DNA from 3 places in the Weissella thailandensis genome. Region 2 is predicted to be linked to each of the others. Evidence: riboswitches for the same ligand, from Rfam matches in the RefSeq annotation. Region 2 holds a riboswitch; each other region holds the start of a gene.
What was found. Region 2 has a riboswitch for thiamine pyrophosphate ahead of FOL01_RS04805 (solute carrier family 23 protein). Riboswitches for the same ligand answer to the same signal wherever they lie in the genome.
Positions count from the first base shown of each region.

Region 1: linked by a shared signal. The riboswitch ahead of FOL01_RS03495 (ECF transporter S component) and the one ahead of FOL01_RS04805 (solute carrier family 23 protein) in region 2 are both predicted to bind thiamine pyrophosphate.
Region 3: linked by a shared signal. The riboswitch ahead of thiW (energy coupling factor transporter S component ThiW) and the one ahead of FOL01_RS04805 (solute carrier family 23 protein) in region 2 are both predicted to bind thiamine pyrophosphate.

Region 1 is NZ_CP014332.1:707,550-710,833, reverse strand. It holds gene FOL01_RS03505 (aldo/keto reductase) at 1-681, opposite strand, end outside; gene FOL01_RS03500 (ribose-phosphate diphosphokinase) at 714-1,685, opposite strand; TPP riboswitch at 1,859-1,950, shown strand; gene FOL01_RS03495 (ECF transporter S component) at 2,074-2,637, shown strand; gene FOL01_RS03490 (ABC transporter ATP-binding protein) at 2,642-3,284, shown strand, end outside.
Region 2 is NZ_CP014332.1:989,691-992,974, reverse strand. It holds partial or broken gene FOL01_RS11025 (IS3 family transposase) at 1-274, opposite strand, end outside; gene FOL01_RS11520 (IS3 family transposase) at 290-475, opposite strand; gene FOL01_RS11320 (transposase) at 529-780, opposite strand; gene FOL01_RS04805 (solute carrier family 23 protein) at 853-1,533, opposite strand; TPP riboswitch at 1,620-1,719, opposite strand; TPP riboswitch at 1,801-1,890, opposite strand; gene rfbD (dTDP-4-dehydrorhamnose reductase) at 2,268-3,107, opposite strand; gene rfbB (dTDP-glucose 4,6-dehydratase) at 3,147-3,284, opposite strand, start outside.
Region 3 is NZ_CP014332.1:629,820-633,103, forward strand. It holds gene FOL01_RS03115 (phosphoglycerate kinase) at 1-662, shown strand, start outside; gene FOL01_RS03120 (LysR family transcriptional regulator) at 818-1,714, shown strand; TPP riboswitch at 1,764-1,865, shown strand; gene thiW (energy coupling factor transporter S component ThiW) at 1,969-2,490, shown strand; gene thiM (hydroxyethylthiazole kinase) at 2,487-3,284, shown strand, end outside; gene thiE (thiamine phosphate synthase) at 3,283-3,284, shown strand, end outside.

The sequences.
Region 1 (3,284 bases), 280 kb from region 2:
TTCTGCCAATGGACCATACGCAATCAATCCGGCATGATGTTGCGCCAAAGTCGCCAACATATCTGTATCTTCAGCTTCCCGATTAAACATGTTGTATGACATCTGATTACCAATAAATGGTGTGTGTAATTCGTCAAATATTTTACTAATCTCTGCCACTTGTTCAGTTGTGTAATTTGAAACCCCAACGTACAAAGCTTTTCCTTGACGAACCATTAAGTCTAAGGCTTCGGCTGTTTCACGTAAGTTCGTCTCTGGATCCCAACGATGCGCATAAAAAATATCAACATAATCTAAATGCATCCGTTGTAATGATAAATCTAAAGCAGCTGTTAAGGTCTTTTTACCCGAAAACTGTCCCAATGGTCCTGGCCACATATGGTAGCCGGCCTTAGTGGTGATAATCAATTCATTACGGTAAGGATGTAAATCTTTTTTATAAACTGCACCAAATGTTTCTTCCGCAGTCCCATCGGAAGGGCCATAATTTGAAGCATTATCAAACGAAAAAATACCATTATCAAATGCTTTTAACATCACTTCTCTTGAATTAGCTAGTGGCTTTTGATCTCCTAAATTACGCCACAATCCAAATGACAAGGCTGGTAAAATCAATCCTGAATCGGCAACCCGACGATATGGCATAACTTCATAACGATTTTCTGATGCTGCGTAGACCATTATGGTACCTCCTAATTTTTAAATGCGATTATTTATAAATTAACTTCTGGCTTATTTTTTGAACGTAATAGTACATCAATCTGTTTGTTCTCATGAATGCGGTTAATTGCCTCAGCAAACAAAGGCGCAACGGATAATGTTGTGAATTTTGAACTTTGCTTTTCTTCGGGGACGCGTACGGTATCCGTAAAGATGCAACGTTCAATATTGTCATCTGCCGCCAAATTTTCCGCTGCTTGCCCTGAAAGTACTGGGTGTGTTGCAGCAACATAAACTTCAGTGGCACCATTAGCCAGTAGTGCTTTAGCAGTCATCTGCACACGATAGCCAGTATCAACAATATCATCAACAATGATTGCCCGACGTCCTTTGACATCACCAACAATCGCATCATCAGATTCCGGATTAGTCATGGCAACATTATCATTGACAACCCCCCAAGGAGCAGCCAGTAAGTCAGCAAATTTACGAGCACGACCAGCTCCGGTATGATCTGGTGAGACAACAACCAAATCATCTAATAAATTCCGACTATAAAAGTAGTCGGTTAATAATGGTGCTGCTTGCAAATGGTCAACTGGCATATTAAAAAAGCCTTGTAATTGCGCTGCATGAAAGTCCATTGAAACAACCCGGTCAACACCATTCATTTCAATAAGTGACGCAACCATTTTAGCAGTAATCGGTTCTCGTGATTTGGCTTTACGGTCTTGGCGAGCGTAACCAAAGTATGGAATAACAAGCGTAATTTTCGCCGCAGATGAGCGTCGTAAGATATCCACAACAATCATCATTTCCATAAATGCATCATTTACTTCCTCTGCAATTGGTGCAATAACGTAAATATCATCACCACGGATACTTTCTAATATTCGTTCGTAAATTTCGCCGTCCGCAAAGCGCTTGATATCTAACTGTGTCAACGGCAAATGCAATTCTTCCGCCACTGCATCTGCTAAATCATGATTCGCAGTTAGCCCTAACAACTTTATTTGAGATTTCACGAGTGATTTCCTCCATTTCTCACCACCATCTGTCGTTAAATCTATTTTAACAAAATAAAACCGGTTACGGTATGCTTTATACCATTAAAAGCCCGAGTTATTCTGATGCTGTGTTAGCCCAATAGAATTTATTTGCAAATTCAATATATTACCACTATACTTAAACAAGCGAATCAAACAAGCTGGGGTGCCATTAAACTGGCTGAGATAATACCCATAGAACCTGAGCAAGGTAATGTTGCTAGGGAGCTTGGTTTGTTTACCATGACAGTAAACAAGCCCCAGTATCCATGATTAGTGTGTAAGCGCTATCGATACTGGGGCTTTTTTTGTTACCAAAGCTTCGGCGATTCGATCACATTTTATTTTAAGGAGGTTTGCAATTATTATGCAAACAGTTACTGAGTCTAAGGTTAAATGGTCATTACGTGATGTGATTTTCTTAGCCATTATCGCCATCTTTTTTGGGGTCATTTTTGAGGTATGGAGTGCTGCTTATTATGCTGTTGCTGCTACCCCACTAAAACCCTACGCTAATGATTTAACATTAGGTGTCTGGTTAATGGCCGGACCATTAGCTGGGGCTATCCTACAAAAGGTCGGTAGTTCAACCATTGGTGAGGTATTAGCAGCAGCTGTTGAAATGCTATTATTCTCAAGCTGGGGAGCTGCTAATTTGATTTCTGGTTTTGTCCAAGGTATTGGTACAGAACTCGGATTTGCTACTACTGGCTACAAAAACTGGGATAAATTAGGCATTAGTCTTTCTGTATTAACGACAACGATCGTGACGTTCATTTGGGACCTCTTCAATAGTGGTTATGCAGATTATAAGCCAAGTTTGATGATTACCCTATTTATTATTCGTTTGATTTCTGCCGGTTTCTTTGGTGGTGTATTAGTTTACTTTATCAAAAAGCTTGTTGCAAAATCTGGATTACTAAAACGTTAAGCTTATGACAAAATTACAAGTTGATCATCTAAGTTTTGCCTATCAAGCTGACCAACCTAACGTATTAAATCAAATTAACTGGGTTCCTGAAACAGGATCTTTTAATTTATTGATTGGTCCCTCTGGTTCAGGTAAATCGACCCTGCTGAAAGCAATGGCTGGATTACTCCCAAAATTTGGTGGGGTCATCACGGCTGGTCAGGTATTATTAAACGACGAACCTATTCAACCATTAGCACCTTTCGAACGGGCAAAACGAATTGCCATGCTCTTCCAAAATCCAGACCGTCAATTCGCGATGCGGACAGCACGACTACAATTGGTATTTGCTTTAGAAAATTTACAATTGCCAACTGAGACGATTAATCAGCGAGTAGCATTTGCTATCAATGCGCTCCATCTAGAGCAAATTGCTGACCAAGATTTATTGACATTGTCTGGTGGCGAAAAACAACGCGTTGCTTTAGCCATTATCATCGCGATGGACAGTGATATCATCTTACTTGATGAACCATTTGCCAGTGTCGATCCAGCCGCACGTTTATCACTACTGACGGATTTGAAAAAAATGCAACTAGAGCAGCACAAAACGATCATTATCTCTGATCATGACTTATCCGGTTATCAAGAACTTGTTGATTATCTAT
Region 2 (3,284 bases):
CTAAATCAGTATCCATCTTTTTTGAGAATGAATAGCCGATAATTCGTCTTGAGTGCAGATCCATGATGGTTGATAAGTAACACCAGCCATTACGCTTCGTTTGAATATAGGTCATATCAGCGGGCCATTTTTTATTTAAACTAGTGGTCGAGAAATCCTGCTTAAGCAAGTTGGGACGCTGTTCAACCTTAGTTTTGGAAGCCGAAGCCGCTTTCCATTTATTGACGGTAACGGAGTGGATATCCAGTTCCTTCATGAGCCGGGAAATCCGTCTTGGGCTGCACCGACGCTACAGTGGTTGAAGTTCCAGATTCAATTCATGGTGGATCTTCATAACGCCGTATCGCTGCTTGAATTCCGCAAAGATCCGCAGAATCCGTTGTTTTAAGTCCTCATCTTCGGCCCGGCGTTTTGAAGGCTTTGGGGATCGATAACGATAATAGTGAGCTCTGGAAACACCGAGGATTCGGCACATCTTAGTTACCTGGTGGTTATGGCTTTCTTGGTGAATATAATCAAAAATATTGGTTACTTCTGCGCAAGGAAGCCCAGGGCTTTTTTTAGGATTTCGTTCTCCTCAGACAGGGAAGCCAGCCGCTTTTCCATCGCTTTAATTTCATCTGGCGATTTATCGGATTGAGTTTTGGCTTGGCCCTGGATCCACTTATGAACGGTTGAATAGCCAATGCCATATTCTCTGGCCAGTTGGGCGGCTGATTCGCCTTGTTTATATAGGTTGATGATGTTTTGTTTGAATTCTTTGTCGTAACGAGTTGGCATGTAAAAATTCCTTCCTTTTGAGAGACGATTTATTCATTATACGCTCTCTTAAAAGTTGTCTCAGGAATCAGCTTACATCCATGCGCCATAAGGTAATAGTTGCGGTAACCCAAACCACGATTTCGTTGATAATACACTATAATCCACAACGCCTAACCAAACGGCTAACAAATCCCCAATAATCAAAGCGATTAAAAATGAAAAATGTTTCCAAAATCCTTTACCAAATATCGACAATAAAATCACAATAGCAGCTGTTGTGATTGATAAAGTAAGTGTCGATAATGAAGAAAAACCTTCATCTCCTGGAGAACCACCTAAAAACTCAGACATTGTGAATTCAGACAAAGAAATACCTACCAAAAAAATAAGGGTTCCTGTAATTGCTGGTGTTAATAATTTTATTAATTTATTTATAAGTCCTGTAACGGACAACATAAATACAATCAATGCACTTAGCAAAATCGAACCGCCTGCTGTTGCTAGTTGGCCAGTTTTACCCGCACTAATCATTAATGCATCAAAGTAGGCAGATGGGCCTTGAATAATAGGTAACTTTACTAGCCTTGTTGCCTGTGTCAGCGTAACTATACCCGAGACAATAAAAATAGTGTTTACCAAATTAGTTGATGAGCTCAACGAAAGTCCTGCGGCCGCTGCAACATAGATTGGATCTAACCATACATTAGAAACAAACACATGTTGTATACCTGCTAAGCCATGCGCAACTATACGATTATCTTTTGTGACCATAATAATAAACATTCCTTTCCCAATAAAAAAAGTGTCCTTAGATACATAAAAAAGGACACTTAATAACAACCGTTGACAATGTTGCTAACTATGATTGGTCACTTTCCTACGCCAGTATTAACCAGATCAGGTTCAAAGGGACCGATATACATCATCTCAGTCTTTACGACGCCCCTAGTGATTATCATTCAATTTTAAAAACTTCTTCAACAAACTATTTCGTGCAAATAAAAAAGCATTTTTCTCACCTGGAGAAAAATGCTACATGAACAATATGTAACACTTTCCTACGCTGATATTAATCAGTTCAGGTTCAAAGGGTTCTTCTCAGCCATATCGGCGCCCCTAGCACAAGGTTATTGTACCATAAATTATATTAAATTTTCTATCTTAATGTAAAATCAATTTCAAAGGATTAATGAACGTCATTATCCCTTATATAGGGTTAATCTAATTATTAGGATATAAATCTACCAATCAAAAAAGTCTATGAGACCAACAAAACTATCAGAGTCGCAAACTATGTTTTAAAAAACTTTGAATAGATTTCCTAATTTTTCATGGCGTTTGACTAACATAAAATTAAAATTTGTAATAATTTATCTGCTAATCAATATATACTATAACATGTAACGCCATATTCAATTTTCTTAATTTATCTATTATTTTGACCATTGTGTTTATCATTAATCAAACAAACTAAAACTATATAATATTATATATAATAAAATGTTTTACTTAATAGATAATAAGAACTTCTTTAACGCGTCTTGCCATGTAAGGATTTCAAAATCCGTTGACTTAGCTTTTTCCAAACTCATAACCGAATGTCTCGGTCTGTAAGCCTTTTGTGGAAATTCCTCACTTGTCACTGGCATCACCTCTACAGAAGTATCTTTTAAAATTTCCTCAGCAAATTCATACCATGTTGCTGTACCTTCATTTGATAAATGATAAATCCCATATTCAGATTTAGTATCAATTAGATGTAACATGAATTCTGCTAAAGTCCTTGTCCATGTAGGGCGACCTAATTGATCATCAACTACTGTTAGTTTAGAATGACTTTCAGCAAGGTATTGCATAGTGTAAACAAAATTACCACCAAACTCACCGAATACCCAGCTAGTTCTGACAATATAAGCATCAGCCTCACTCTCAGTAACAGCTAACTCACCAGCCAATTTTGCACGCCCATAGGCATTTTTAGGATTAACCGCCGCATCTTCTTGATATTCCCCTGAATTTGTACCATCGAAGACATAATCTGTTGACACTGCTACTAATTTAGTATCAAATTTTTTCGCTGCGTCAGCAATATTTTTTGTACCTTCAACATTGACCTGCCAATTTATTTCACGGGCTTCATCTTCTGCTGCATCAACCTTTGTATAAGCAGCTGCATGTAGCACAACATCTGGCTTTTCTTGTTCAAACACTGACATTACTTTTTTCCTATCCGTAATATCTAGTTGCTGTGAGTCAAATGCGACAAAACTCAATTGTCGCTCCGATAAAAGTTTTTGTAACTCTCGTCCAAGTTGGCCGTTAGCTCCCGTAACTAAGTACTTCATAATTCCTCCGAAAAAAGCCAGCTTTCGCTGACTTTATTATTATTGATTATTTTGAGCATATTTTGCTTCAACAGATTCTTTTTCGGGTTGCCACCATGATTGATGATTTTCATACCATTTAATCGTATCTTTCAAACCTGTTGCAAAATCAGTGTACTTTGGTTGCCATCCCAACTC
Region 3 (3,284 bases), 360 kb from region 2:
AAGAGATTAAGTTCTTGGGTGGTGCTGTTGAAAATCCAGAGCGTCCATTTGTTGCCATCATTGGTGGTGCTAAGGTTTCTGATAAGATTACCATTATTCAAAACTTGTTGGAAAAGGCTGACAAAGTTATTGTTGGTGGTGGAATGGCTTATACTTTCGCCGCTGCAAAGGGTGAAAAGATTGGTAACTCATTATACGAGGAAGACAAAGTTGAACTTGCTAAGCAATTAATTGCTGACGCTGGTGAAAAGTTGGTATTACCTGTTGATGCGGTTGCTGCTGATAAGTTTGCTAACGATGCTGACTCATATGTTGCAGAAGGTGACATTAAAGATGGCTACATGGGTCTTGATATTGGTCCTAAGTCAGTTGAACTATTTAAGTCAGTGCTTGCCGGTGCCAAGACAGTTGTCTGGAATGGACCTATGGGTGTATTCGAGATGGATAACTTTGCCAAGGGTACATTAGCTATTGGTGAAGAATTAGTTAATGTAACTGAGAATGGTGCAACGACAATTGTTGGTGGTGGTGATTCAACTGCCGCCGTTCAACAATTGGGTGTTGCTGATAAGTTGAGCCACATTTCAACTGGTGGTGGTGCTTCTCTTGAATACCTAGAAGGTAAGACATTGCCTGGAATTGCAGCAATTTCTGAGAAGTAATTTTAAAATAATAAATAAAGGAACTGGGACATTATCTGATGTCCCAGTTTTTTCATTTAGTAAGGATTATTTTTGGTAGTAAAAGAGTTCACTATGACAAAGTTGATTAGAATGTGGTAGACTATTCCAAATAGTAATAATTGGGGAACTACATAATGGATATTCATAAATTTAAGGTCTTTCTAGATTTAGCTGAAACTGGGAATTATTCTGAAACGGCTGATAGGTTGTATACAACGCAAGGTAATATTTCTAAGCAAATTTTGTCTTTGGAAAAGGAATTAAAAACACAGTTATTTAAACGTGAGCATCGTCATATTTCATTGACTGAATCAGGACGGATTACTGAAATGTATGCCAAAAAAATCATTCATGAGTTTGATGCACTACAACAAACATTGGTGCAACATGATTCTGAATCAGATAACGTATTGACGATTCATACGATGCCAACATTTTCTAATTACCGTGGCTTTTCATTGATGAGTGACTTCCATAAAAGACATCCCGAAATTACATTACATTTCTCTGAAACGAAAGATAGTTTATTGATCCAGTCGTTAGAAGATAATCAAGCTGATATAATTTTTGGTCATTACACACCAGCTGTTAATGGCAAATTAGAAACGTTGTTGACTGATCAGGATAATTTAGTTTGTGTGTTGCCGGCTAATCATCCACTATCTGCCAATCGTGTAATTTCATTAGATGATTTGATGAAAGAAGAATTATTATTACTTGAAGGCGAGGAAACAATAATTTTTAATAAGTTTGGTGCTGTTGGTGAGAAGAAACAATTGGCATCTGCGGTGGCTTATCAAGGTGAACGAATTGATATCATATTGAACATGGTCCTAAATGGTATGGGTATCGCCTTAATGATGGAAAAAAGAGTTGATATGACGAATGATGGACAGATTGTTAAACGTAAAATCGCCACAAATACGACAAGTGATTTTGGTTTTATGAGGATGAAACAAGTCCATGAGTCTAAGGCTAATGGACTATTTTGGAAATATATTACTCAAGTACTTAATCACGATATTATTTAAAAACCATTTTATTAGTATGTGTGGTAATATTATAATATAAAAATTAAATATAATCGCAAAGGGGAGCCAAGTTGGCTGAGAATGAGTAGAACTCTAGACCCTTCGTACCTGTTTTAGTTATTTAAGCGTAGGAATTGTGTAAATGTGTCAATTATTGGCCTCTTTGTGATGATTTTTTTATTGCAGGGAGGTCTTTTTTTATTGCCCAATTATTTTGAAATTATATTACTTAAATTTATCGGGGGAAAACAAGAATGAATCCAAAAGTTAGAAAAATAACTTATTTAGCGGTGATGGTTGCGTTAGATGTTGTACTATCACCAATCTTACGAATTGAGGGCATGGCGCCGATGTCTAGTGTGATTAACATCTTAGCGGGTGTTCTTATGGGGCCATTGTACGCAACAATTATGGCGATTTGCTGTGGAATTATCCGGATGATGATGATGGGGATTCCACCACTGGCTTTGACGGGGGCTGTTTTCGGTGCTTTATTAGCAGGCCTTGGGGCCCGCTGGACGCATAGTATTTACGGTTCTATCATTGGTGAAATTATTGGTACTGGAATAGTCGGTTCATTGCTATCTTATCCAGTTATGGTCCTTTTCACGGGTACCAAAACAGACTTGTATTGGTTATTGTATACACCACGATTCTTAGGTGCAACGCTTATGGGGGCAGTGGCAGCCTGGCTCATTTGGCAGCAAGCTAAAAAGATATCTTTGTTTAAAGATATGATACGTATTTTTAATGGAAAGGGGTATGTCGTTAAATGAAAAAAATAAAGATTCCGTTGCAAACTGCACCGCTAATTCATTGTATTACAAATGCTATCTCGGTAGAGACGGTCGCAAATGCGTTACTTTACATTGGTGCTAAGCCAATCATGACTGAGGATACACGTGCTTTTGATGATTTAATCCGCCAAACCAATGCCTTACTATTAAATTTGGGTAGCTTATCATCAACTAAGGAACAAAGCATACTGGCTGCGAGTGAAGTAGCAGATGGTAAAGAGCCAATCGTGCTTGATGTTGTGGGCATTGCAAGTGCAAAATCAGCTATGCAAATTGCTAAAGTTGTTATGGAAAAGAAGCCAACAATTATTCGCGGTAATATTTCAGAAATGCGGGCATTATGTGGTTTAGTAACAAATGGTCGTGGTGTTGATGGTAGCCCATTAGACCAGACTGATGATGAACTAGCTAGATTGATTGTGGCATTGAAACAGTTGCCACAAGAGTCAGTTTATGTAGCAACTGGCGCGAAAGATATTGTAGTGGCTAAGGACAATGCTTGGATATTAAGTAATGGTGTGCCGGAATTGGACCGGTTTACTGGCTCAGGGGATATGTTAAGTGGTTTATTGGCAGCGTTGTTGGGTGCTGGTGCATCCCCCGAAGACGCAGCTGTTCAAGCGGTTAGTTATCTCAACATTTCAGGTGAAATGGCGAAAACTAAGGCAACTACGGCAGGCATCGCAGAATTTCGGCAACTATTTCTAAATGAACTTTCATTATTAGGTATCGATAATACCGATTGGACAAATCAAATAAGGGGAACAAAAAAT